4 regions of the Pseudomonas sp. C7.1 genome follow, and region 1 is predicted to be linked to each of the others. Evidence: predicted binding sites of a transcription regulator. Region 1 holds the regulator's gene; each other region holds the start of a gene.

The links. Region 1 encodes FliA, which starts transcription of late flagellar genes. Its sites were predicted from a motif close to CTAAAGTTTNNNNNNNNNNNGCCGNTAA; they were not measured.
Positions count from the first base shown of each region.
Region 2: a site for FliA is predicted at 2,870-2,897, ahead of AC0T4W_RS16955 (methyl-accepting chemotaxis protein). Genes of this name have one in related genera too.
Region 3: a site for FliA is predicted at 2,462-2,489, ahead of AC0T4W_RS05865 (flagellin). Genes of this name have one in related genera too.
Region 4: a site for FliA is predicted at 2,138-2,165, ahead of flgM (flagellar biosynthesis anti-sigma factor FlgM). Genes of this name have one in related genera too.

Region 1 covers NZ_JBWDTL010000003.1:2,217,126-2,222,651, forward strand. The annotation lists gene AC0T4W_RS13835 (chemotaxis protein CheA) at 1-1,355, opposite strand, end outside; gene AC0T4W_RS13840 (protein phosphatase CheZ) at 1,367-2,155, opposite strand; gene AC0T4W_RS13845 (chemotaxis response regulator CheY) at 2,175-2,549, opposite strand; gene fliA (RNA polymerase sigma factor FliA) at 2,647-3,393, opposite strand; gene fleN (flagellar synthesis regulator FleN) at 3,390-4,220, opposite strand; gene flhF (flagellar biosynthesis protein FlhF) at 4,298-5,526, opposite strand, start outside.
Region 2 covers NZ_JBWDTL010000003.1:2,884,717-2,890,242, forward strand. The annotation lists gene AC0T4W_RS16940 (di-heme oxidoreductase family protein) at 1-480, shown strand, start outside; gene AC0T4W_RS16945 (imelysin family protein) at 491-1,552, shown strand; gene AC0T4W_RS16950 (DUF1513 domain-containing protein) at 1,562-2,671, shown strand; gene AC0T4W_RS16955 (methyl-accepting chemotaxis protein) at 3,022-4,647, shown strand; gene AC0T4W_RS16960 (efflux RND transporter periplasmic adaptor subunit) at 4,849-5,526, shown strand, end outside.
Region 3 covers NZ_JBWDTL010000003.1:552,331-557,856, forward strand. The annotation lists gene flgK (flagellar hook-associated protein FlgK) at 1-662, shown strand, start outside; gene flgL (flagellar hook-associated protein FlgL) at 935-2,191, shown strand; gene AC0T4W_RS05865 (flagellin) at 2,586-3,761, shown strand; gene AC0T4W_RS05870 (flagellar protein FlaG) at 3,842-4,228, shown strand; gene fliD (flagellar filament capping protein FliD) at 4,296-5,526, shown strand, end outside.
Region 4 covers NZ_JBWDTL010000003.1:2,525,968-2,531,493, reverse strand. The annotation lists gene AC0T4W_RS15340 (TIGR04282 family arsenosugar biosynthesis glycosyltransferase) at 1-373, shown strand, start outside; gene AC0T4W_RS15335 (flagellar brake protein) at 370-1,119, opposite strand; gene AC0T4W_RS15330 (flagella synthesis protein FlgN) at 1,201-1,668, opposite strand; gene flgM (flagellar biosynthesis anti-sigma factor FlgM) at 1,754-2,098, opposite strand; gene flgA (flagellar basal body P-ring formation chaperone FlgA) at 2,256-3,014, opposite strand; gene AC0T4W_RS15315 (chemotaxis protein CheV) at 3,088-4,020, shown strand; gene cheR (protein-glutamate O-methyltransferase CheR) at 4,065-4,892, shown strand; gene AC0T4W_RS15305 (transglycosylase domain-containing protein) at 4,964-5,526, opposite strand, start outside.

The DNA.
Region 1 (5,526 bases):
AGGGCCTCGACCAAGTTCTTGTCGAGGTCGGTTTCCTCACCGACCAGCTCCAGGTTGATTTCTTTCTTGAGCTGACGCGCCAGGTCGCGGACCAGGCGCGGGAAGCGCCCGAAGACCTTTTTGATTGGCTGCATGCGGGTTTTCATTACCGCAGTCTGTAGGTCAGCCGTTACCACATCCAGATTGGACACAGCTTTAGCCATGGCCTCATCGCCGCTGCTGGCTCCCAGGCGCACCAAGCGGTTACGCACCAGCACCAACTCGCCGACCATGTTCATGATTTCATCCAGCCGTGCGGTATCGACCCGTACAGTGGTTTCCGCCTCGCTAGGCGGTGCAGCCTTCTCGGCTATAGGCGCGACGGCCGGAGCAGCAGGCGCCTTGGCAGGTTCCGCCTTGGCAGCAGGTTTTGCGGCGGGTTTTGCGGCGGCCTTGGCGGGCTCAGCAGGCTTGGCGGCAGGCGCTGGTGCAGCAGGTTTGATCGCTTCAGGCTCGACAAATTTGCCTTTACCATGCAGTTGATCAAGCAAATCTTCGAATTCATCGTCGGTAATATCACCGCTCGGCGCAGCAGCTGGCTCAGCTTTGGCCGCAGGTGCGGCAGGCGCTGCTACAGCAGGCGGCGGAACAAACTGGCCTTTACCATGCAACTGATCGAGCAGCGATTCAAACTCATCATCAGTGATTTCATCACCGGGTGCCGCTACAGGCTTGGCTGCAACAGGAGCAGTAGGTGCGGCTGCAACGTCAGACGCTACGAACTGACCTTTGCCATGTAGTTGGTCAAGCAGAGACTCGAACTCATCATCGGTGATTTCATCACTGCTGGCAGCACTAGGTGCTTGTGCTGGCGACTCATCCAAGGCGCCCAGTAAGTGTTCGAATTCACTGTCGGTGATATCGCCTGCAGCTTGCTCCACTTCTGGTTCAGGCTCGGCTTCAACAGGCACGGGCTCAGCGGCACCTGCAGGCTCAGCCAGGCGAGCCAAAGCGGCCAGCAGCGCTGGAGTGGCGGGAGTGAGATCGGTGCGTTCACGCACCTCGGTGAACATGCTGTTGACGGCATCCAGTGCTTCGAGCACCACATCCATCAACTCGGAATCGACGCGCCGCTCACCCTTGCGCAGGATGTCGAAGACGTTTTCTGCGATATGGCAGCACTCCACCAGCTCGTTGAGCTGGAGAAAACCGGCACCACCTTTGACGGTATGAAACCCGCGAAAAATAGCGTTGAGCAGATTCATGTCGTCCGGGCGACTTTCCAGCTCTACGAGCTGCTCGGACAGTAGTTCAAGAATCTCGCCGGCCTCTACCAGGAAGTCCTGGAGGATTTCTTCATCGGCGCCGAAGCTCATAAGACGTGCTCCTAAAATCCCAGGCTGGAAAGCAGGTCGTCGACATCATCCTGATTGGATGCGACGTCTTCACGCTTATCGGCATGAATCTGCGGACCTTCACCACTGGAAGGCTCTTTTTGTTTTTCTTGCTCGGCGCGGAGCAACTCATGGTTGTGCTCAATGCCGGCAAACTGGTCCACCTGACTGGCCATCAACACCAACTTCAGCAGATTGCTTTCCACTTCAGTCACCAGCTGCGTGACACGCTTGATCACTTGACCGGTCAGGTCCTGATAGTCCTGAGCCAGCAAAATATCGTTGAGGTGCCCAGACAATTTGGCACCATCGCGCTCACTGCGCGCCAGAAACAGCTCAACACGCTTGGCCAGTTCACGGAAGCCATCGGCGCTCATTTCGCGGCGCATAAAGCGCCCCCAGTCAGCACTCAGGCTTTGCGCTTCATCGCTGAGGTCGTTAACCAACGGCGCACTCTGCTCGACCAGATCCATGGTGCGATTGGCCGCTTTTTCGGTCATCGTTACCACGTAATTCAGACGCTCAGTAGCATCGGTGATTTGCGAAACCTCCGTGGCATGCGGCATACGGGGGTCGAGCTGGAAATTGACGATGGCATTATGCAGCTCACGGGTCAGCTTACCGACCTCGTGATACAGGCCACGATCACGCACCTTGTTAAGCTCATGTATCAGTTCTACCGCTTCACCAAATTTGCCTTGTTCCAGGCTGTCTACCAGTTGGCGAGCGTTGTGTTTCAGAGTCGACTCAAGATCACCCTGAACGGAATCTTTATGTTCCATAGCACCCTCATGGCAGACATCAGCCGTTGACTCGCTCGAAGATCTTTTCAATCTTCTCTTTCAGTACCTGGGCGGTGAACGGCTTGACCACATAACCGTTAACCCCAGCCTGGGCTGCCTCGATGATCTGATCACGCTTGGCTTCTGCGGTAACCATCAACACCGGCAGAGTTTTCAAGCGCTCATCGGCGCGCACCGCGCGCAGCAGGTCAATACCGGTCATGCCGGGCATGTTCCAGTCCGTCACCAAAAAGTCAAAACTGCCGCTTTGCAGCATGGGCAGCGCAGTGACGCCATCATCGGCTTCCGCTGTGTTGGTGAACCCCAAGTCACGCAGGAGGTTCTTGATGATCCGTCGCATCGTTGAAAAGTCATCAACGATGAGGATTTTCATGTTCTTGTCCAAGTCGACCTCCGTACAGTCCCAAACGCACCCAGCAACCTGCATGCGCTTTTAATCGTGAAACCGGCCTAGCGATAACGAATGCTGTTCAATGTGCGCGCCACTCACCCAAACGAGCGCGTAAACGAGCGGCACACTGACTGTGTAGCTGGCTTACACGAGATTCGCTAACCCCCAACACCTCGCCGATCTCTTTAAGATTCAATTCTTCATCGTAATATAGCGCTAACACTAGACGCTCGCGCTCCGGCAGGTTGGCAATGGCATCCGCCAGGGCCGCCTGAAAGCGTTCATCTTCCAGATCACGAGAAGGTTCAAGGTGGTTGCTGCCCGCGTCTTCACCCAGCCCACCGTGCTCACCGTCCTGTAACAGGTCGTCGAAACTGAACAGACGGCTGCCTAAAGTGTCGCCAAGAATGCCGTAGTAATCCTCGAGACTCAATTGGAGTTCGGCCGCAACCTCTTGATCTTTAGCGTCTCTGCCGGTTCTGGCTTCAATTTTTCTAATCGCATCACTGACCATGCGACTATTGCGGTGCACCGAACGGGGTGCCCAATCACCTTTACGCACTTCATCAAGCATAGAGCCGCGAATACGAATACCTGCAAATGTCTCGAAACTGGCGCCTTTACTGGAGTCGTATTTTTTTGACGCTTCGAGCAGGCCGATCATCCCGGCCTGAATCAGATCGTCAACCTGCACATTAGCCGGTAGCCGGGCCAACAGGTGATAGGCAATGCGTTTGACCAGAGGCGCGTAGCGCTCGATCAACTGGTGCTGGGAGTCCTGCGCCTGCGCCTTGCTATACATACGAAGTCCAGAGGCTGCTGTCATATGGCCGTATCTGCGATCGGTTGCTGCACCAGACGCTCAACGAAAAATTCCAAATGGCCGCGCGGGTTGGCCGGTAACGGCCAAGCGTCGACTTTCTGGGCTATCGCCTTAAACGCCAGCGCACACTTCGAGCGCGGGAAGGCTTCGTAGACCGCACGCTGCTTCTGCACGGCCTTGCGTACTGACTCGTCGTAAGGCACCGCACCTACATATTGCAGGGCAACGTCGAGAAAACGATCAGTGACTTTGGTTAGCTTAGCAAAGAGGTTGCGACCTTCCTGCGGGCTGTGGGCCATATTGGCCAATACGCGAAAACGATTCATGCCGTGGTCACGGTTGAGCAGCTTAATCAGCGCGTAGGCGTCGGTGATCGAGGTCGGCTCATCACACACTACCACCAGTACTTCCTGGGCGGCGCGCACAAAACTAACCACGCCATCACCGATGCCGGCTGCGGTGTCGATAATCAGCACATCGAGGTTGTCGCTGATATCGCTGAAGGCCTGGATCAGCCCCGCATGTTGCATCGGAGTCAACTGCACCATGCTCTGAATACCAGACGCTGCCGGTACGATACGAATGCCGCCCGGCCCCTGCAGCAACACATCACGCAGTTCGCACTCGCCACTGATGACGTCTTCCAGAGTGCGTTTGGCGCTCAGGCCAAGCAGCACATCGACGTTGGCCAAGCCCAGGTCGGCGTCCATCAGCATCACCCGGCGGCCGAGATCAGCCAGGGCCAACGCCAAGTTCACCGAGACGTTGGTCTTACCGACGCCACCTTTGCCGCCAGTCACCGCAATCACCTGTACGGGATGCATACCCATATTTCTAAACACCTTGTCTAACTTCGACTGGAGCCACTTGGCCGGCTAAGCGCGGTTCAATCCCAACAGCCTGACGCTTAGCTGACGCGCCGTGCGGGTTGCTGGTAAAGGCCGGCAAAAATCTCCGCCATCGTATCCTCACTTGGATCCTGGGTCGCCTGCAGCCCTACAGCTCGGCTAACCAATTGATGACTGCGAGGTATCTGCAGGTCATCGGGAATGCGTGGCCCATCAGTGAGATAGGCTACCGGTAGACGCTGGCTAATAGCCAGTCCTAAAACCTCACCCAGGCTGGTGGCTTCATCTGCTTTGGTCAGGATGCAGCCAGACAAGCCGCAGCGCTTATAACTATGGTAGGCGGCTTTTAGCACTTGGCCCTGGCTAGTAGCGGCCATTACCAGATAATTTTTTGCGTTGACGCCGCGGCTGGCCAGGGTTTCCAGCTGCATGCGCAAGGCCGGATCGTTAGCCGGCAGGCCGGCTGTATCGATCAGCACCACACGCTTGCGCGCCAGCGGGGCCAGAGCCTGGGTCAAAGACTGCCCCGGATCGACCAGGGTCACCGGAACATTGAGAATGCGCCCCAGGGTCTTGAGTTGCTCCTGAGCACCGATGCGGTAGCTATCCAGGCTAACCAGGGCAATATGCTGCGCGCCGTACTTGAGCACGTAACGCGCAGCCAGCTTGGCCAGGGTGGTGGTTTTACCCATGCCGGCCGGGCCGACCAGAGCGATCACACCGCCCTCTTCCATCGGCTCCTGCTTCGGCGTCTTGATCGCGTGAGCCAGATGCGCCAGCAGCATGCGCCAGGCCTGGCGGGGCTCTGTCAGGGTGTTGACACGCTCCAGCAAGGCTTTCGACAGCTCGGCAGACAGCCCCATGCGCTGCAGGCGGCGCCACAGATTGGCTTGCTGCGGGCGGCGGTTCTGCAATTGGCCCCAGGCAATTGAACCCAACTGCACTTCGATCAACTCACGCAGACCATGCAACTCGAAACGCATGGCGTCCAGGGCACGCTGATCGGTTGCCGCAGCAGGCGCAACCTGAGACTTGCGCATCACGGCAGCCAAGCTGTCAGCAGGCAGGCTGTCGGCAGCGCCAAACAGCTGGCGGTCCTTGCCGGCATCAACCTGGGTGCGGGTGGTCAGCTCGGCCTGGGCCGTGGCGATTTTTGCCTGGGTCTTGCGCAGCTCGGCTTCCAGCGCAGGGTTTGGCTGACGGGCCGGTGCGGCAGGCACCTGATAATCCAGCGCGGCGGTCAGTTCGACACCGCCGGCTACCCGGCGATTGCCAATGATCGAGGCAT
Region 2 (5,526 bases), 670 kb from region 1:
GTCAGCGACAACATCCTCGCCAGCGTGCTGTTCTACACCCGCAACCTTGGCGTGCCGGCACGGCGCGGCGCGGATACGCCGCAGGTGCTCGCCGGCAAGAACCTGTTCCACCAGGCCGGCTGCCAAGGCTGCCATACCCCGCAGTTCACCACCGCCAGCGATGCCGCCGAACCGGAACTGGCCAACCAACTGATTCGCCCCTACAGCGACCTGCTGCTGCATGACATGGGCGACGGCCTGGCCGACCATCGTCCGGAATTTCTCGCCAGCGGCAACGAGTGGCGCACCCCGCCACTCTGGGGCATCGGCCTGACGAAAACGGTCAACGGCCACACCCAGTTTCTGCATGACGGCCGCGCGCGTAACCTGCTGGAAGCCATTCTCTGGCACGGCGGCGAGGCAGAAGCGGCCAAGCAACAGGTGCTGACTTTTAACGCCGACGAGCGCGCCGCGCTGTTGGCTTTTCTGAATTCCTTGTAAGGAGCCGCAGATGATTCGCTCACCCCTCACGCTCGCCCTGCTTAGCCTCACGCTCACCGCCTGCAGCCCTAGCGACCCGCAGCAGCAGGTCAGCCGCGCGCTCACCGATGGCGTGTTGCTGCCGATCTACAGCGCCTGGAGCGAAGCTGACCGCCAACTGGCCATCAGCGGCCAGGCCTTCTGCACAGACCAACAGAACCTCGCCGAAGCCCGCCAGGCCTTTGCCAGCGCGCAGAGCGCCTGGGCCGCCGTGCAACCGGTGGCCTTTGGCCCGCTGGCGGAAGGCAACCGCGCCTGGCAGGTGCAGTTCTGGCCAGACAAAAAGAACCTGGTGGCACGCCAGGTCGAAGCGCTGGTCAACAGCAAGCCTGAGCTGACCCCGGCCGATCTGGATAAATCCAGCGTGGTGGTGCAGGGCCTGACCGCCTATGAATACCTGCTGTTCGACCCCGCCATCGACCTGAATATCGCCGAACAGAAAACCCGTTACTGCCCGCTGATCGTCGCCATCGGCCAGCACCAGCAAGTGCTTGCCGCCGATGTGCTGAGCCAGTGGCAGGCCAAGGACGGCATGGCTGCGCAGCTCAAAAACTTCCCCAACACACGCTACGCCGAAGCCCCGGAAGCGGTGGCAGAACTGCTGCGCACCCAGGTCAGCGCCATCGACGGGCTGAAGAAAAAGCTCGGCACGCCACTCGGCCGCCAGAGCAAAGGCTTGCCGCAGCCCTATCAGGCCGAGGCCTGGCGCAGCAAAGCCAGCCTGGCCAACCTCGCGGCCAGCCTGGCCAGCGCCGAACGCATCTGGCTGGGTGCCGAACAAGATGGCATCCAGGCTCTGCTTAGCAGTGATCAAGATAAACTGAAACAACGCATCAACGCCGCCTACAGCGACACTCGCCAGCGCCTGGCCGCAGCCCAACGCCCGCTCGGTGAGTTGCTTAGCGACGAAGCTGGGCGCACCGAGGTCAACGCCCTGTATGACAGCCTGAATGTGTTGCATCGCCTGCATGAATCCGAGCTAGCGAAGACCCTGGGCATCCAACTGGGTTTTAACGCTCACGATGGTGACTGATTCATGCAGATCAATCGCCGCGCTTTTCTAGGGCTAAGTGCCGCCGCCGTGGCGACCACAGCAGTTGCCGCTAGCGCTTTTGGCGGCTGGACGCTGATGCACAGCGGCCCACAACCGTTATTGCTGTCGGCACGCAACGATAGCGCCGGCAAGCACTTCGCGGCGGGCTACCGCCTCGATGGCAGCCAAGTGTTTGCCACCCAGGTCCGCGAGCGTTGTCACGATGTGATCAGCCATCCGTTTCTGCCGATGGCGTTGTTTGTCGGCCGTCGCCCAAGCACCCAGAGCTACCTGATCGACACCCGCGACGGCAAGCTGCTGCAGACCCTGAACTCGCCCAAGCAGCGCCACTTCTATGGCCACGCGGTGTTCCACAAGGACGGCGAATGGCTGTACGCCACCGAGAACGACACCGCAGATCCCGGTCGCGGTGTGCTGGGCGTCTACCGCCTGCAAGGTGGGCAGTTGCAACGTGTCAGCGAACTGTCGACCCACGGCATCGGCCCACACCAGCTGCTCTGGCTACCCGACGGTGAAACCCTGGCGGTGGCCAACGGCGGCATCCGCACCGAGGCCGACAGCCGGGTGGAAATGAATCTCGACGCCATGGAGTCCAGCCTGGCGCTGCTGCGTCGCGATGGCAGCCTAATCAGCAAAGAACAGCTGCCGGAACGCATGAACAGCGTACGCCACATGGCCGTGGCCAGCGACGGCACCCTGGTCAGTGGCCAGCAATATATGGGCGAGATCAGCGATGCGGTGCCGCTGCTGGCGATCAAGCGCCCTGGCCAACCCTTCCAGCATTTCCCGGTGGCCGACGCGCAGCGCCAGCTGATGAACCAATACACCGCCAGCGTGGCGATCCACAGCGAGCTGCGCCTGCTGGCGTTAACCGCACCGCGCGGTAACCGGGTGTTTATCTGGGACCTGGACAGCGCCGAGCTGCGCATGGATGCGCCCCTAGCCGATTGCGCCGGCGTTGGCGCGGTAGCCGACGGCTTTGTAGTCAGCAGTGGCGTTGGCCGGTGCCGCCTGTACAACTGCCGCAGCGCCCGGATCAGCAGCCAGCCCCTGCAACTCCCCGCAGGGCTGTGGGACAACCACCTGCGCCTGGTCTAAACGCCGTTCTTGAGGCGCTCTCCCCATTGCGTGTTGCGAGGCGATAAACCGTAGGTTGGGTTGAGGAGCGCAGCGACGAAGCCCAACGATCTATGCCAACGCCTGTTGGGCTTCGCTGCGCTCAGCGCCAACCTACCGATTGCATGCAATCGCAATAGGTACAGAGCCTTTCTTAAGCCTGTAAAAGCCTGCGGCACGCTAAAGAACGCTGCCGCAGAGCCGATCTATACTCCTAGCAGCCGCTGCTTCAGGCAATCCGGCCCAGCCGATACCAGTCAATAGGGATATTCGCAGCTAGGACGCGCTCTGCGTCACTGGTATTCCGCCTCCCAAACACAGGGGTATTACCGATGTTTCTGCAAAAATCCTTGCGCGCGCAAATTCTTGCCCTGCTCGGCGGCAGCCTGGCGCTGATTCTGGTCACCGCACTGGCCTGCTTCAGCTTCCTCTCCAGCGGCATGCAGGCCTATCGCGGCCTGCTTGAAGGCCCACTGGAAAGCTCACGTCTGGTTGATCAGGCCAACTTAGAATTCAAGATCCAAGTGCAGGAATGGAAGAACGTGCTGCTGCGTGGTAGCGACAAAGCCCAGCTGGACAAATATTGGACACAGTTCGAAGCCCAGGAACGTAAAGTCCAGGATGTACTCGGCAAATTGCTCGCCTCGGCAGGCAGCGATAATAGCCTCAAGTCAAAAGTCGAAGGGCTGCGCCTGGAACACAAAACGCTAGGTAACAACTACCGCAAGGGCCTGGACGTTTTTATCGCCTCCGGTGGCGATCCTAAGGCGGGTGATAAAGGCGTAGCAGGTATGGACCGCGCCGCCAGCCAGCAAATGAACGAACTTGTCGAGCAGTTGCGCAAGCAAAGCCTAGACCAGGCCAGCCTAATCAACGCCTCATCTGATCGAATCATCACCTTCGGCACCCTGCTGATGTTGGGTGCTACCGTGGTGATCGCGCTGTTCAGCCTATGGCTGATCAACCGCAACCTGATCAACCCGATTCGCGAGCTGATCGAGCACATCTCCCAGCTCAGCCAGGGCAACTTCGGCAAGCGTATTGACTCGACCCGCCAGGACGAGCTGGGCAACCTCGCTGTTGCCGCAAATATTCTGCGCGACTTCCTCGCCGACACCTTCACCCGCCTGAAACGCAGCACGGCTGATCTGGACACCGCCAGCGGCGAACTCAACTCCATCGCAACAATGATGGCTGAGGGTACCCGCGAGCAGTTCTCGCGTACCGACCAGGCCGCCACGGCCATGCATGAAATGTCCGCCACCGCCCAGGAAGTCGCCCGACATGCAGCCGAAGCCGCCGGCGCCGCCGATGCCGCCGACAGTGCCGCACGCCAGGGCGAGACGGTGATGCAGGCAACCATCAAGACCATCACCGATATCCGCAGCGAGATCACCAACACCTCCGAGGTGATTCGCCGCCTGGAAGCCGACAGCGGGCGCATCGGCAAGGTTCTAGAAGTGATTCGCGGCATCGCCGAGCAAACCAACCTGCTGGCGCTTAACGCCGCCATCGAGGCTGCCCGCGCGGGCGAACAAGGCCGTGGCTTTGCCGTGGTTGCAGATGAAGTGCGCACCCTGGCGCAGCGCACCGCCGAGTCCACCGCAGAAATCCACCAGATTATCGACACCGTGCAAACCGGTGCGGTGAATGCGGCGCGCGCCATCGAGAGCGGCCAACAGCGCAGCGAGGAAGGCGTAACCCAGGTCACCGAAGCCGGCGCCACGCTGCAGCTGATCACCAGCGCGGTGGAAGCGATCCGCGATATGAACCGGCAGATCGCCACCGCCGCCGAGGAGCAAACCTCAGTAGCCGAGGATATCTCGCGCAACCTTACCGAAATCACCGCCATCGCCACGGCCAACCAGGAGAACGTACAGCGCACCGAAAGCGCCGGGCAAAACCTGCAAGTCCTCTCCGGGCAGCTCAATGAGGTGACCCAGCGCCTGAGTGCCTGATCCCCCGAGCTAGCTACAGCGCAACAAGCAAAATGCCAGCCTATGCTGGCATTTCTGTTTAAAAAACACTTGATCAATCCGGCAACTTTTGCACAACATTTCTCTGTAAATGCGAATCTTTGACAGGCCTTTGCGCGAGGTCTAATGTGCCCCTCTTGCCTATTCCCAGGCTCTTCAACCGCCTTGCCAAGGAACCGGAATATGTTGCTCCGCCGCATGCTGATCATGCTCGGCGCAGTACTCGTCGTGGTACTCGCCCTCGCCGCCTACAAAGGCTTCTCCATTTACCAAGAAGTGCAGATGTTCTCGGCGCCGCAACCGGCCATCAGCGTCGATGCCGCGACGGCAGAAGAACGTCCGTGGCAGGGTCGCCTACCGGCCATCGGCACACTTAAGGCCTTCCAGGGCGTTGACCTGACCGTGGAAGTCGGCGGCACCGTACAGCAGGTGTTGTTCCGCTCCGGTGAACAGGTCAGCCTGCAACAGCCGCTGATCCAGATGAACAGTGATGTCGAGCAGGCCAGCCTGGCCACCGCCCAGGCCGAGCTGGGCCTGGCCCGGGTCGAATTCGAGCGCGGGCGTAGCCTTATCAACCGCCAGAGCATCTCGAAAAGCGAGTTCGACCGCCTTTCCGCCAGCCTGCAGAAGGCCAACGCCAGCGTTGCCCAGCTGCAAGCCATGCTGGCGAAGAAGCGCATCCTCGCGCCGTTTGCCGGCACCATCGGCATCCGCCAGGTCGACGTCGGTGACTACCTCGCCTCCGGCACCACCATCGCCACCCTGCAGGACCTGAGCAAGCTCTACGTCGACTTCTTCCTGCCGGAACAGGCCGTGCCCAAACTGGCTGTCGGCGAGCGCGTGCGCTTCAGCGTGGCGGCT
Region 3 (5,526 bases), 1.7 Mb from region 1:
CGGAAGCACAATTGCAGAATCGCGGTAACGGCTCGATTTCACAGCCCGATCTGATTGCGGCCGGCACCAGCCCCATTGACTCAACGGCTATTGCCGCCGCTTTGCCTGTGGCCCTTACTTATAACGGCGCGGGTGCGTTTGAAAACCCGCCAGGCACCCCGGTTGCTGGCCTAGCTCGGGTTCCCGCCGGGGCATTCGTACCCGGCCAGCCGAATACCTACGAACTTGATCTGGGCGGCGGCAACCGGGTGAGTTTCACCGTCAGCGGTCGTCCAGAGAGCGGCGACAGCTTCAGCTTGTCGTTCAACACCAATGGCGTGTCGGACAACCGCAACGCTTTGAAGCTGGTGGATCTGCAAAGCAAGCAGACGGTTGGCGTAGATCCAACGGTGACCGGCATCGGCACCGGGGTTACTTTCACCGATGGCTATGGCGACCTGGTCGAGCGTGTTGGCACCCTGACTGCACAAGCTCGGCAGGACAGCGAAGCCACCGGCGCGATACTTAAACAGGCCACTGACAGCCGTGATTCGCTGTCGGCGGTGAACCTCGACGAGGAAGCGGCCAATCTGATCAAGTTCGAGCAGTACTACAATGCTTCGGCGCAAGTCATTCAAGTTGCGCGCTCTTTGTTCGATACCCTGATCAATACGTTCAGATAAAAGCGCGCGGCTCGCCGGCGCGCGCAGCACAATACCCTCTCCCTCCAGGAGACGACTGCAAGGATGCAGGAGGTAGGGCGACGCAGGACGCCAAAGCCGAGGGTTAGGGGGAGGAGCTGCTCGCGGTGTCTGGCGTACCCTGCGATCTGTAGGAGATATCCCGTCGTCCAGACGCTGCGCTGTCGCGTAGCAAACTGTGTAGGAGCCAGCTTGCTGGCGATCCGGTTTCGGCAGCAAGGCAATTGTCCAGGCCGCCTAAGAGGTAAGATTTCATGCGCATCTCCACCATCCAGGCGTTCAACAACGGCGTGCAGGGCATCCAGCGCAACTACGCAAATGTCACCCGCACCCAGGAACAAATCAGTACTGGCAACCGCATCCTCACTCCAGCGGATGACCCGGTTGCCTCGGTGCGCCTGCTGCAGCTGGAGCAACAGCAGAACGTGCTGACCCAATACAAAGACAACCTTGCGGCGGCCAACAACAGCCTGACCCAGGAGGAAGTCACCCTCAACTCGGTCAATACCGTCCTCCAGCGCGTGCGCGAGCTGGCGGTGCAGGCCGGTAATGGCGCACTGAGTCAGAGCGACCGCCAGTCTATCGCCGCCGAGCTGGGCGAGCGCGAGGATGAGTTGCTCAGCCTGATGAACACCCGCAATGCTCGCGGCGAGTACCTGTTTTCAGGGTTTCAGGGCAAGACCCAACCCTTCGTGCGCCAGGCCGATGGCAGTTACAGCTATGAAGGCGACGAGGGCCAACGCAAGCTGCAAGTGGCTAGCTCGCTGGACATGGCGATCAGTGGCAGTGGCAAGCGGATTTTCGAGCGCGTCACCAATGCGGGGCGCTTAGGTAGCGTGCTTACAGTGAGTCCAGTGGGTTCTACCCTGGGCGTCTCAGCACCCTTGGTGCAGGACGAAGTGGCTTTCGCCGCGTTACCACCAAACAACTTTCCGCAGGCCGGTATTGAAATCGTTTTCGGCAATCCAGATGCCGAGAGTTATGAAGTGTTTGAAATCGGTGTGCCGGGCACGGTGCTGGCCAGCGGCAAACTCGACGATGACCCAGATGATAGCGATCAGTTGGTGTTTCGCGGCGTGACCTTGCACTTCGACGGGGTTCCGGTGGGAGGCGAAACCATTCAGATCACGGCCGATCCAACACAAGAAAAGCAGGGTATTTTGACCACCATCGCCAATCTGCGCACGGCCCTGGAAAACGGTGTGGACACCCCGGCCGGCAACCTGCAAACGCGCGACGCGGTGGCCGAGGCGCTGACCAACCTGGATCACGGCATGACTACGGTGGACAGCGTGCGCGGCGAAATCGGTGCACGCCTGAATATTATCGAGTCGACCCTGACTGATAACGACGACGTCACTCTGGTCAACAAAGGCGTGCAGGCCGACCTGCGTGAATTGGATTACGCCGAGGCGCTGTCGCGTCTGTCCTTTCAGTCGATCATTCTGGAGGCAGCGCAGCAGAGTTTTGTAAAAATCAGCAACCTCAACCTGTTCAACCAGCTGCGTTGATGCTTCGTAGTTCTTAGAGCCGCTTGATTGCCGAAAACTTGCGGGTATTTTTTACCGCTGTAGGGGATCCCTTGGTCGCGAGCTTTGTGCATATAGCTGGCAGCGTCACCCCGAAAGCTCGCGGGCAAGCCCGCTCCTACAGTCCAGATGTGGTTGTTAATTGGGGGTTTCCTGACGTAAACCTGCCCAAACCCTGCATTCGTCTTATCGTTTGAGCTAACTGATTGTTAACCCCGAAGAATTTTTTTTCGCGAAATAGGCCAAAAAAACCTAAAGCATCCTAGGCCAGCGCCGATAAAGATTACGAATGCGAAGTAACTGGGGTGCCTGAGCAAGGCAACCAAGCTCGCACTACCCGGCTACCTTTAGTACCAGCCCATTGGAGGCAAACATCATGGCCCTTACAGTCAATACCAACATCCCGTCCCTGAACACTCAGCGCAACCTGAACTCTTCCTCCAATGCGCTGCAAACCTCGCTTCAGCGTTTGTCCACCGGTTCGCGCATCAACAGCGCCAAGGATGATGCTGCCGGCCTGCAGATCGCCAACCGTCTTACCAGCCAGATTAATGGTCTGGGTGTAGCGGTGCGTAACGCCAACGACGGTATCTCCCTGGCGCAGACCGCTGAAGGTGCCCTGCAGCAGTCCACCAATATCCTGCAGCGTATGCGTGACCTGTCCCTGCAGTCGTCCAACGGCTCAAACAGCACTTCCGAGCGTACGGCCTTGAACTCTGAAGTCAGCCAGTTGAAAAAAGAACTGGACCGTATTAGCAACACCACCACCTTCGGTGGTCAGAAATTGCTTGATGGTAATTTCGGCACCAAGAACTTTCAGGTGGGTTCGGCTGCGAACGAAAGCATCAGCGTCAACATCGCTGAAATGAGTGCTGACTCGCTTGAAGGTACCTTCTTTCAAACCGCCTTCGGTTCTGCCACCGCTGCTACAGCAGACGGTACAGTGAGCTTGACGCTTGATTTCGGAAGTAAGGCCGACGTGGTTGTGACGGCGGAACTGCTTACCACCGATACGGTTGAGCAGGCCACCGACAAACTGGCTGCGGCTATCAACGACGCCAACGTGGAAGTGGGTGTGCATAAGAATGCCGCCGGCGTGTATCAGGTGATTAACAAGGCAGATCCCACCCAAGCGGTCCCCACCAGTGATCTTGTGACTATCACCTTCGCCGACACTGACACGACTGGTGCGACATTTGGCACCGTGACTCCGGCTCCATTAGTGCCTGTTGCTGCTAACTCCGTTAAAGATATAGACATCACCAACGCGGCAGGTGCGCAGGCGGCCGTGCTGGTCATTGATGATGCCCTCAAGCAGATCGATAACCAGCGTGCCGATCTGGGTGCGGTGCAGAATCGCTTTGAGAACACGATTAGCAACTTGCAAAACATTGGTGAAAACGTATCGGCTGCCCGCGGGCGGATTCAGGATACCGACTTCGCTGCTGAAACCGCGAATCTGAGCAAGAATCAGGTTCTGCAACAAGCTGGTACCGCGATCCTGGCTCAGGCCAATCAGTTGCCGCAGGCGGTGCTTAGCCTCCTGCAGTAAGCTGAAACAGTTAGTCAGCGTTAGACTACGGGGGGAAGTGCTTAGCGCTTCCCCCGTCTTGCCATTGAGAGGGTGTGACGATGGACATAGGTATCAGCAACCCGTTGTCGTTGGTAACAGCTGGGACGAAGTCGCCAGCCGGCGCGGCCAGCGGCTCTGTGTCGCGGCCTGGGTCGGTGCCTGCACCAGAATCGTCGGCTCGTGCAGCAGCAACCGAGCAAGCCGAACAGCCTGTCGAATCGGACCGGGAGTCGGTTGAAAAAGCCCTGTCCTCGATTCAGGGCTTCGTTCAGTCAATACGGCGCGACCTCAACTTCGCTGTCGATGATTCCACCGGGCGCGTGGTGGTAAAGGTCACCGACTCAGTATCGGGCGATGTCGTTCGTCAGATCCCGACTGAAGATGCGTTGCGTTTGGCCGAGAATCTGGAAGAAATCCGTAGTTTACTGTTCAAGGCTGAAGCCTGAGTGGCATGATTTTTGGTTGTTATTGATTTCTAGCGTTGAGCGTCATTCTCATGACGAGGTGGTTAACATGGTCGGTTTAACGGGTATTGGTTCTGGCATCGACATCGACAGCATCGTCGGTGCGTTGGTTAATGCAGAAAAGGCACCGAAGGCCGCGCAGCTCGCGCGCCTTGAAAAGGCTACGACTACCAAGTTCTCCGCCTTGGGCCAGCTCAAGAGTGCGCTTAGCGCCTTCCAGACAGCGCTAAAGGAATTGAACAATCCAGCGCTGTTTGAAAAGCGTACCGCCAGCTCATCCAATACCGCCGCAGTCACGGCCTCTGCCAGCAAGAGTGCTTTGGCGGGTGTCTATCAAGTGGCAGTGGAGCGCCTGGCTGCCTCGAGCAAGGTGGCGTCCGCTGCGGTAGACAATACCTTCAGCAGCGGCGCTGGCGAGGAAACCTTTACCGTCAAGCTCGGTGCCAGTGATACTGGCACACCGGTCAAGATTGCAGTCGGTTCCGATTTGTCGAGTACCCGCGACCAGCTCAATGCGGCGCTCAAAGACAAGGGCATTAGCGTCAATATTGTGAGCAACCCGGGTTCGACAACCGGGGAGTCGCGTCTGGTATTCAGCTCCAGTACCACCGGTGCAGGCAGTGACGTAATCGTGACGGGCACTGGCAATCTGGCTGCGTTGGCGGCCGACGGTACGGTTGCCTTGAATACTGCGGATACTGCCAGCGCGGGTTACATTACCCAGGCGGCCGATGCGCAGTTCAGCATTGACGGGCTGACGCTGACTAGCCCAACCAATAGTGTGACGGGTGCCATCCCTGAGGTGACCCTTGAGCTGATTGGCAAAACGCCAGTAGATGCACCGCTGACGGTAACGGTGGGGCAGGATACGGGCGGCGTTACCGATGGCATCAAGAAATTTGTCGACGCCTATAACAAGCTGATCAAGACCAGCAACGAGTTGACCAGTGTGGTGCCGGTGGGTGAGGGCAAGGAGCCGGTGGTTGGCGGCCTGGTCGGCGATGCAACTGTGCGCAACCTGCTGAGTGCTGTACGCAGTGAGTTGGTTGATCCTGCAAGCCAGGGCGGACTTCGCGTGTTGGCTGATCTGGGTATTACTACTCAGAAAGACGGCACCCTGAAGATCGATGATGACAAGCTCAAGGGCGCGCTCGAAAGTGATTTCGATGCAGTCAGCAGCTTCTTCACCGGCGAGGCTGGCCTGATGAGTCGAGTCGACAAACGCATCGACGGCTTTATCAAGGCCGGTGGCGTGCTCGAGCAACGCATGAGCGGCTTGC
Region 4 (5,526 bases), 310 kb from region 1:
ACCCGCGGGTGATCTGGGCGAACGCATGCGCCGTATTGCTACTCTCGGGCTGGCAGAAAGTGATGCGGTGATTCTGATCGGCAATGATTGCCCGGCGCTCGACGGCGACTATCTGCAGGCCGCTTGCAGCGCGTTGCAGGAAAAATCTGTGGTGATCGGTCCGGCAGAAGATGGCGGTTACGTGTTGCTGGGGCTGCGCAGCATGGCGGCGACATTGTTCAGCGATATGCCATGGGGCACTGAGCGCGTCTTCGATATGACGCTGCAACGCCTGCAGCAACTGGGTTGGCATCCAGCGCTGCTACCTGCGTTGTGGGACGTGGACCGACCTGAGGATCTGTCGCGCTTGGCGGCCTTGAATATCCTGATCTAGAACAGCCCGTCACTCTCGAAACGTCGTGCTTCGCGCTGCAGCTGATAGACAAAACGCTCGACCAGACGCTGTTCCTGGCCATTTATGCGGTGAAAGCGTGCGCCGACAAAGGTGGTGTCGACTTTCTCTTCGTACTGCACGTGACGCATCTCAATGGCGGTGGTCATGGCGCCGAAAGGAAATCGTGCAGTAAAGCGCTCATATACCTGGCCGGCTTGCAGGCTGCTGCTGATATTGCCGGGAAAGCGCAGTTTGCAGCCAGTTGCGGAGATATCCAGCAAATGCCCAGGCATGGCTGTGCGCAATTTGTCGCCGGCCAGCTCGACCTTAATCAGTTCGCTTTGCTTGAGCGGGGCGCGGAAGGCACTGCGCCGCTGGTGATAGGTCACCTCAAGCGGCATCGGGCTGAAGTAGCAGCGCGCGCCTTCATGCTCGGTGATGCGCACGTTCTGTTCGCATTTCCAGGCCACGCGCACACCTTCATGGAACGCTTCAACATTGAACGCCTCGCCGTTGGCCAGATAGCGCTCGCCATCATTAGGCACAAACTCATCGAGAATTAGCACGTTCTTGTCGCGATCAACGTCGATCACGTAGCTCTGGAAGCGTTGGTTGCGTTCGTGGAAGGTGATGATCAGTGGGTCATGGTTTTGTTGCAGTTGGCGCAGGTTAGCAACTATCTCCACCGGTGCTTTGAGCACCTTGGGTGGCTGCGGGCCATCTTCCTGACTAAAAGGACTGGACACGGTCCGTAACTCTCCGAGCAAATGCTATGGCACTAGCATACTGGCAATATGACAGTATGTCCCCTGTGCCTTTTATAGGTTTCAGGCCTGGCTGAGCGGGCGCTGCTGGCCGATTCTAGCGGCACTGCCGCGGCTGTCATAGAGGCTGGGCGTCTCATTACCACGCAGAATGCCGAGCATGCTGTTAGCCGAGGCCTGGCTGGAGCGAATCAGTCGGCCATTACGCAGGTTAGCCGCCTGGCAGCGTTCGAGCAGGGCGTTGAGTTGGTCGCCGCGCTCAAGCAGCAGTTCGCCCTGATTAGATTGCGCGGCAAGTGCTTGTAGGCCGGCGCGGTCGGGGCTTAGCTTGAGACTGGCGAGCAGTTGACTGCGCTCCTTGCCGTGCTGGTCGAGTAGGGTAAGCAGCGGCAATTTTTCCGTCAGGATGTCCTGCAGGCGAGGGAGGTCGCGATCGCTGAGGGCCTGGAATTCGGTGTCGATCAATTCAAGCAACTGCTCGGCGGTGCCGATATCGTTGGTGAACAGTTCAAGCAGGCTGGTGTCGTGCATTGCGGGCTCTTCGGGGTAACAGACATTGCAGTGCGTGGCATGCAGTGTCTATTGGGCGGCCAATTACCCCAGCGTAGCCCGGTGACTAGCGCTGGGATTCGAAATTAAGCAGTTTGCTGGCGACACGCTGACTATCGACCTTGTAGCTGCCGTCTTCGACCGCCTGTTTGAGCTGGGCGACACGTTCTTTATTGACGGTTGGCTGATCGCGCAGCTTTTCGCTGACTTTCTGCAACTGTTGGGCCTCTCGGCTCAGCTGTACCGACTCGCCGCTCTTGCCGGCTTGTTGCGCCTGCTCGACGGGGCTGGGCACGTTGCCAGGTTGTTTAGCGCCGATGGCTTCGTTCTGGCCACCTGCCTGCGCACTGCCGGTCCGCCCCGAATTGGCTGGCGTTGCGGCATTGTTGAGCCGGTTGATGTCAATGACCATGATGCAAAACCTCGAACAGTGTATGGACGCTTGCCTAGCTTGTCGGCATTGCCCTGGAAAACTTTAGGGCAAAAAAGTGTGCGTCGGGTAACAGTCTAAACACAGTGTGGCTAATCGTCAGCTCACTGAATACACAAAGCTAAAACAAGAATCATGCCTACATTGCTACTTCAACCTGTCCAGGCCCAACAACGCGGGCCCGGATCACCCGATTGGAGCGTTGGTTGCGCACGCTGATTTGTTTGCCAATTGTGCCATCTGACAAGGCTTCGCCAAGCATGCGCACACTGATACCGCGGCTGCGGGCGCTGATCACTACTTGATCGCCTTTGCGTATGGCTTCGGCCATTTGTACATGAATTGGCGCAAGCACTTGATCGGGCAGCATGGGTCGCGTCAATTTCTTGCCGACTGCCTGCTTGAGGGCGGTGAGATAGCCTTGGTTGAGCAGGCCGACATCGCGCTCGGCTAGCACTACATCCATATCCGTCAGCAGATTGTCACGTTTGAGTGGGCGGCTGGCGATCACCACTTCGCGGTACAGGCGCACTTGTCCAGGCACGAACACTGTCCAAGGCGCAGCGCTATCGCAGCGCACGCGCAAGGTCACGCGGCCAATCGGCTCGGCAGGGCTTTCCAGGGTCGTGATCAACGGTTGTGAGCACAGCGGCAGGCGCAGGCGTGGGTCAAGCCGGTTGATTTGAATCTCATGGCGGCCAGCGATGTTGCTACGCTGTAAATAATCGCTCACCGCTTGCTCAAGAAAAACTTCGCCAGCGCCGATAAGTTGTTCAGGCCGCGTGGCATTGGCTGATGCCAAGACGCTATAGCCGAGTGCCAGCAAAGCAGGTACAACTGCCAGCCAGTAGCGGCATTTTGCGAGTGAGTGTCGGTTAGTTGTCGTTTCAGTGTTCATGTGGGTTGGGTAGCAAGGCGCGTGCCGCCTGCTACGCTGACAGCAATCTGTTACTCAAATAAGGAGTTTGGGTATGGCCGGTGTGATGGATTCGGTTAACCAGCGAACTCAGTTGGTTGGACAGAATCGTTTGGAATTGTTGCTGTTTCGTCTGAACAGCAATCAGCTGTATGGGATCAACGTATTCAAGGTGAAAGAGGTATTGCAATGCCCCAAACTCACCATCATGCCCAAATCCAGTCCGGTCGTTCGCGGTGTTGCCAATATCCGTGGCGGTACTATTCCGATTCTTGATTTGTCCATGGCCACCGGCAGTGCGCCACTGGCCAATATCGACAACAGTTTTGTCATCATCACTGAATACAACACCAAGGTTCAGGGCTTTCTGGTGCAATCGGTCGAGCGCATCGTCAACATGAACTGGGAGTCGATTCATCCGCCACCCAAGGGCACCGGCCGCGATCATTACCTGACGGCGGTCACCCACCTGGACGACAAGATGGTCGAAATCATCGATGTCGAGAAAATTCTGGCCGAGGTGGCGCCAACATCGGAAGTGATTTCCGAGGGCGTGCTAAGCGCCGAGACCCAGGCGCGGGCGGTGAGCATGCGCGTGTTGACCTGCGACGATTCTTCGGTGGCGCGCAAGCAGGTAACCCGTTGCCTGGAGACTGTCGGTGTGGAGGTGGTGGCGCTGAACGACGGGCGTCAGGCGTTGGATTATCTGAAGGCGATGGTTGAAGAAGGCAAAAATCCTGCAGAGGAATTTTTGATGTTGATTTCTGACATCGAAATGCCAGAAATGGATGGCTATACGCTGACTGCGGAGATCCGCGCTGATCCACGCATGCAAAAGCTGCACATCATCCTGCATACTTCGTTATCAGGCGTGTTTAACCAGGCCATGGTGAAGAAGGTGGGTGCGGATGATTTTCTCGCCAAGTTTCGCCCGGATGACCTGGCGGCACGTGTGGCTGAACGCATCAATATTGCGGCAGGGGACTGAGGGCTTGGCCCTCAGTGAATCATATGTTTGTCGAGGCCTCGCGAGTGTCTACAGGTAATTTGGATTTCGAGCAGTTCCGGACGTTCCTGGAAAAAGCCTGCGGCATTCTGCTTGGCACCAACAAGCAGTATCTGGTTTCCAGTAGGCTCAACAAGTTGATGGAGCAGAACAGCATCAAGAGCCTGGGTGAGCTGGTGCAGCGCATGCAGAGTCAGCCACGCAGTGGTTTGCGTGAGCAGGTGGTTGATGCCATGACCACCAATGAAACCCTGTGGTTTCGCGATACCTATCCGTTCGAGGTGCTGAAAAAACGCGTACTGCCGGAGATGATCAAGGCCAGCCCGGGTCAGCGTCTGCGCATCTGGTCGGCGGCCTGCTCCTCGGGGCAAGAGCCCTATTCGCTGTCGATGACCATCGACGAGTTCGAGAAGACGAATATCGGTCAGCTCAAGGGCGGCTTGCAGATTGTTGCCACCGACCTTTCACCGACCATGTTGATCAACTGCAAATCCGGTGAATATGACAGCCTGGCGATGGGCCGTGGCCTTTCCCAGGAGCGCCTGCAGCGATATTTCGACCCTAAAGGGCCGGGACGCTGGGTGGTTAAACCGGCGATTCGTAGCCGCATCGAGTTCCGCCCACTCAACCTGCTGGACAGTTATTCCAGCCTGGGCAAGTTCGATGTGGTGTTCTGCCGTAACGTGCTGATCTACTTCTCGGCCGACGTGAAGAAGGACATCCTCACGCGCATTCATGCCATGTTGAAACCGGGCGGTTATCTGTTTCTGGGGGCATCTGAAGCGCTCAATGGCCTGCCTAACCACTACCAGATGGTGCAATGCAGCCCTGGGATCATCTACAAGGCGAAGTAATAGTTGCAGGGTTCAAAAAAGCGGGAGGCCATTGGTCTCCCGTTTTTATTGTTGGTAGTTTTGATTCTGACCTACAAGGTGCTGGCCTGGGCCGAGGGTATGGGCGGCAAGCACTGGCTGCGGGTATCCGCCTCAAGGTAGGGCAGCAGAATTGGCGCCATGCCTTTGAGTACCTGCACCGGTAGCGCGGATGTGAAGCGGAAGCTCTCGGCAGCGCGGCCAGGGACGAAGGCGGTGAGGGTGCCGTAGTGGCGCGGGCCGAGGTAGAAGACAAAGGTCGCGGTGCGGTTCATCGCCCTCGAGCTGAGTACTCGGCCACCAGCGCCGACGGTTTCGATGCGGTTATCGCCTGTGCCCGTTTTGCCGCCGACCTTGAGGGGCTGGCCATCAGCCTGGGTAAAGCTGCCGAGCAGACGCCGCGCGGTGCCGGTTTCAACTACATCGGCGAGGGCGCTGCGCAGCGCGGCTGCGACTTGCGAAGCCATGACTCGCTTGCCCTCGGTATGGTCGCGTACCACCAGGGTTTCGTAGGGCGTATCGGCGGCGAAATGCAGGCTGTCGATGCGTGCAGTGGGTTGCCGAATACCGTCGTTCTGGATAATCCCGACGAGCTCGGCCAGCGCCGCCGGGCGGT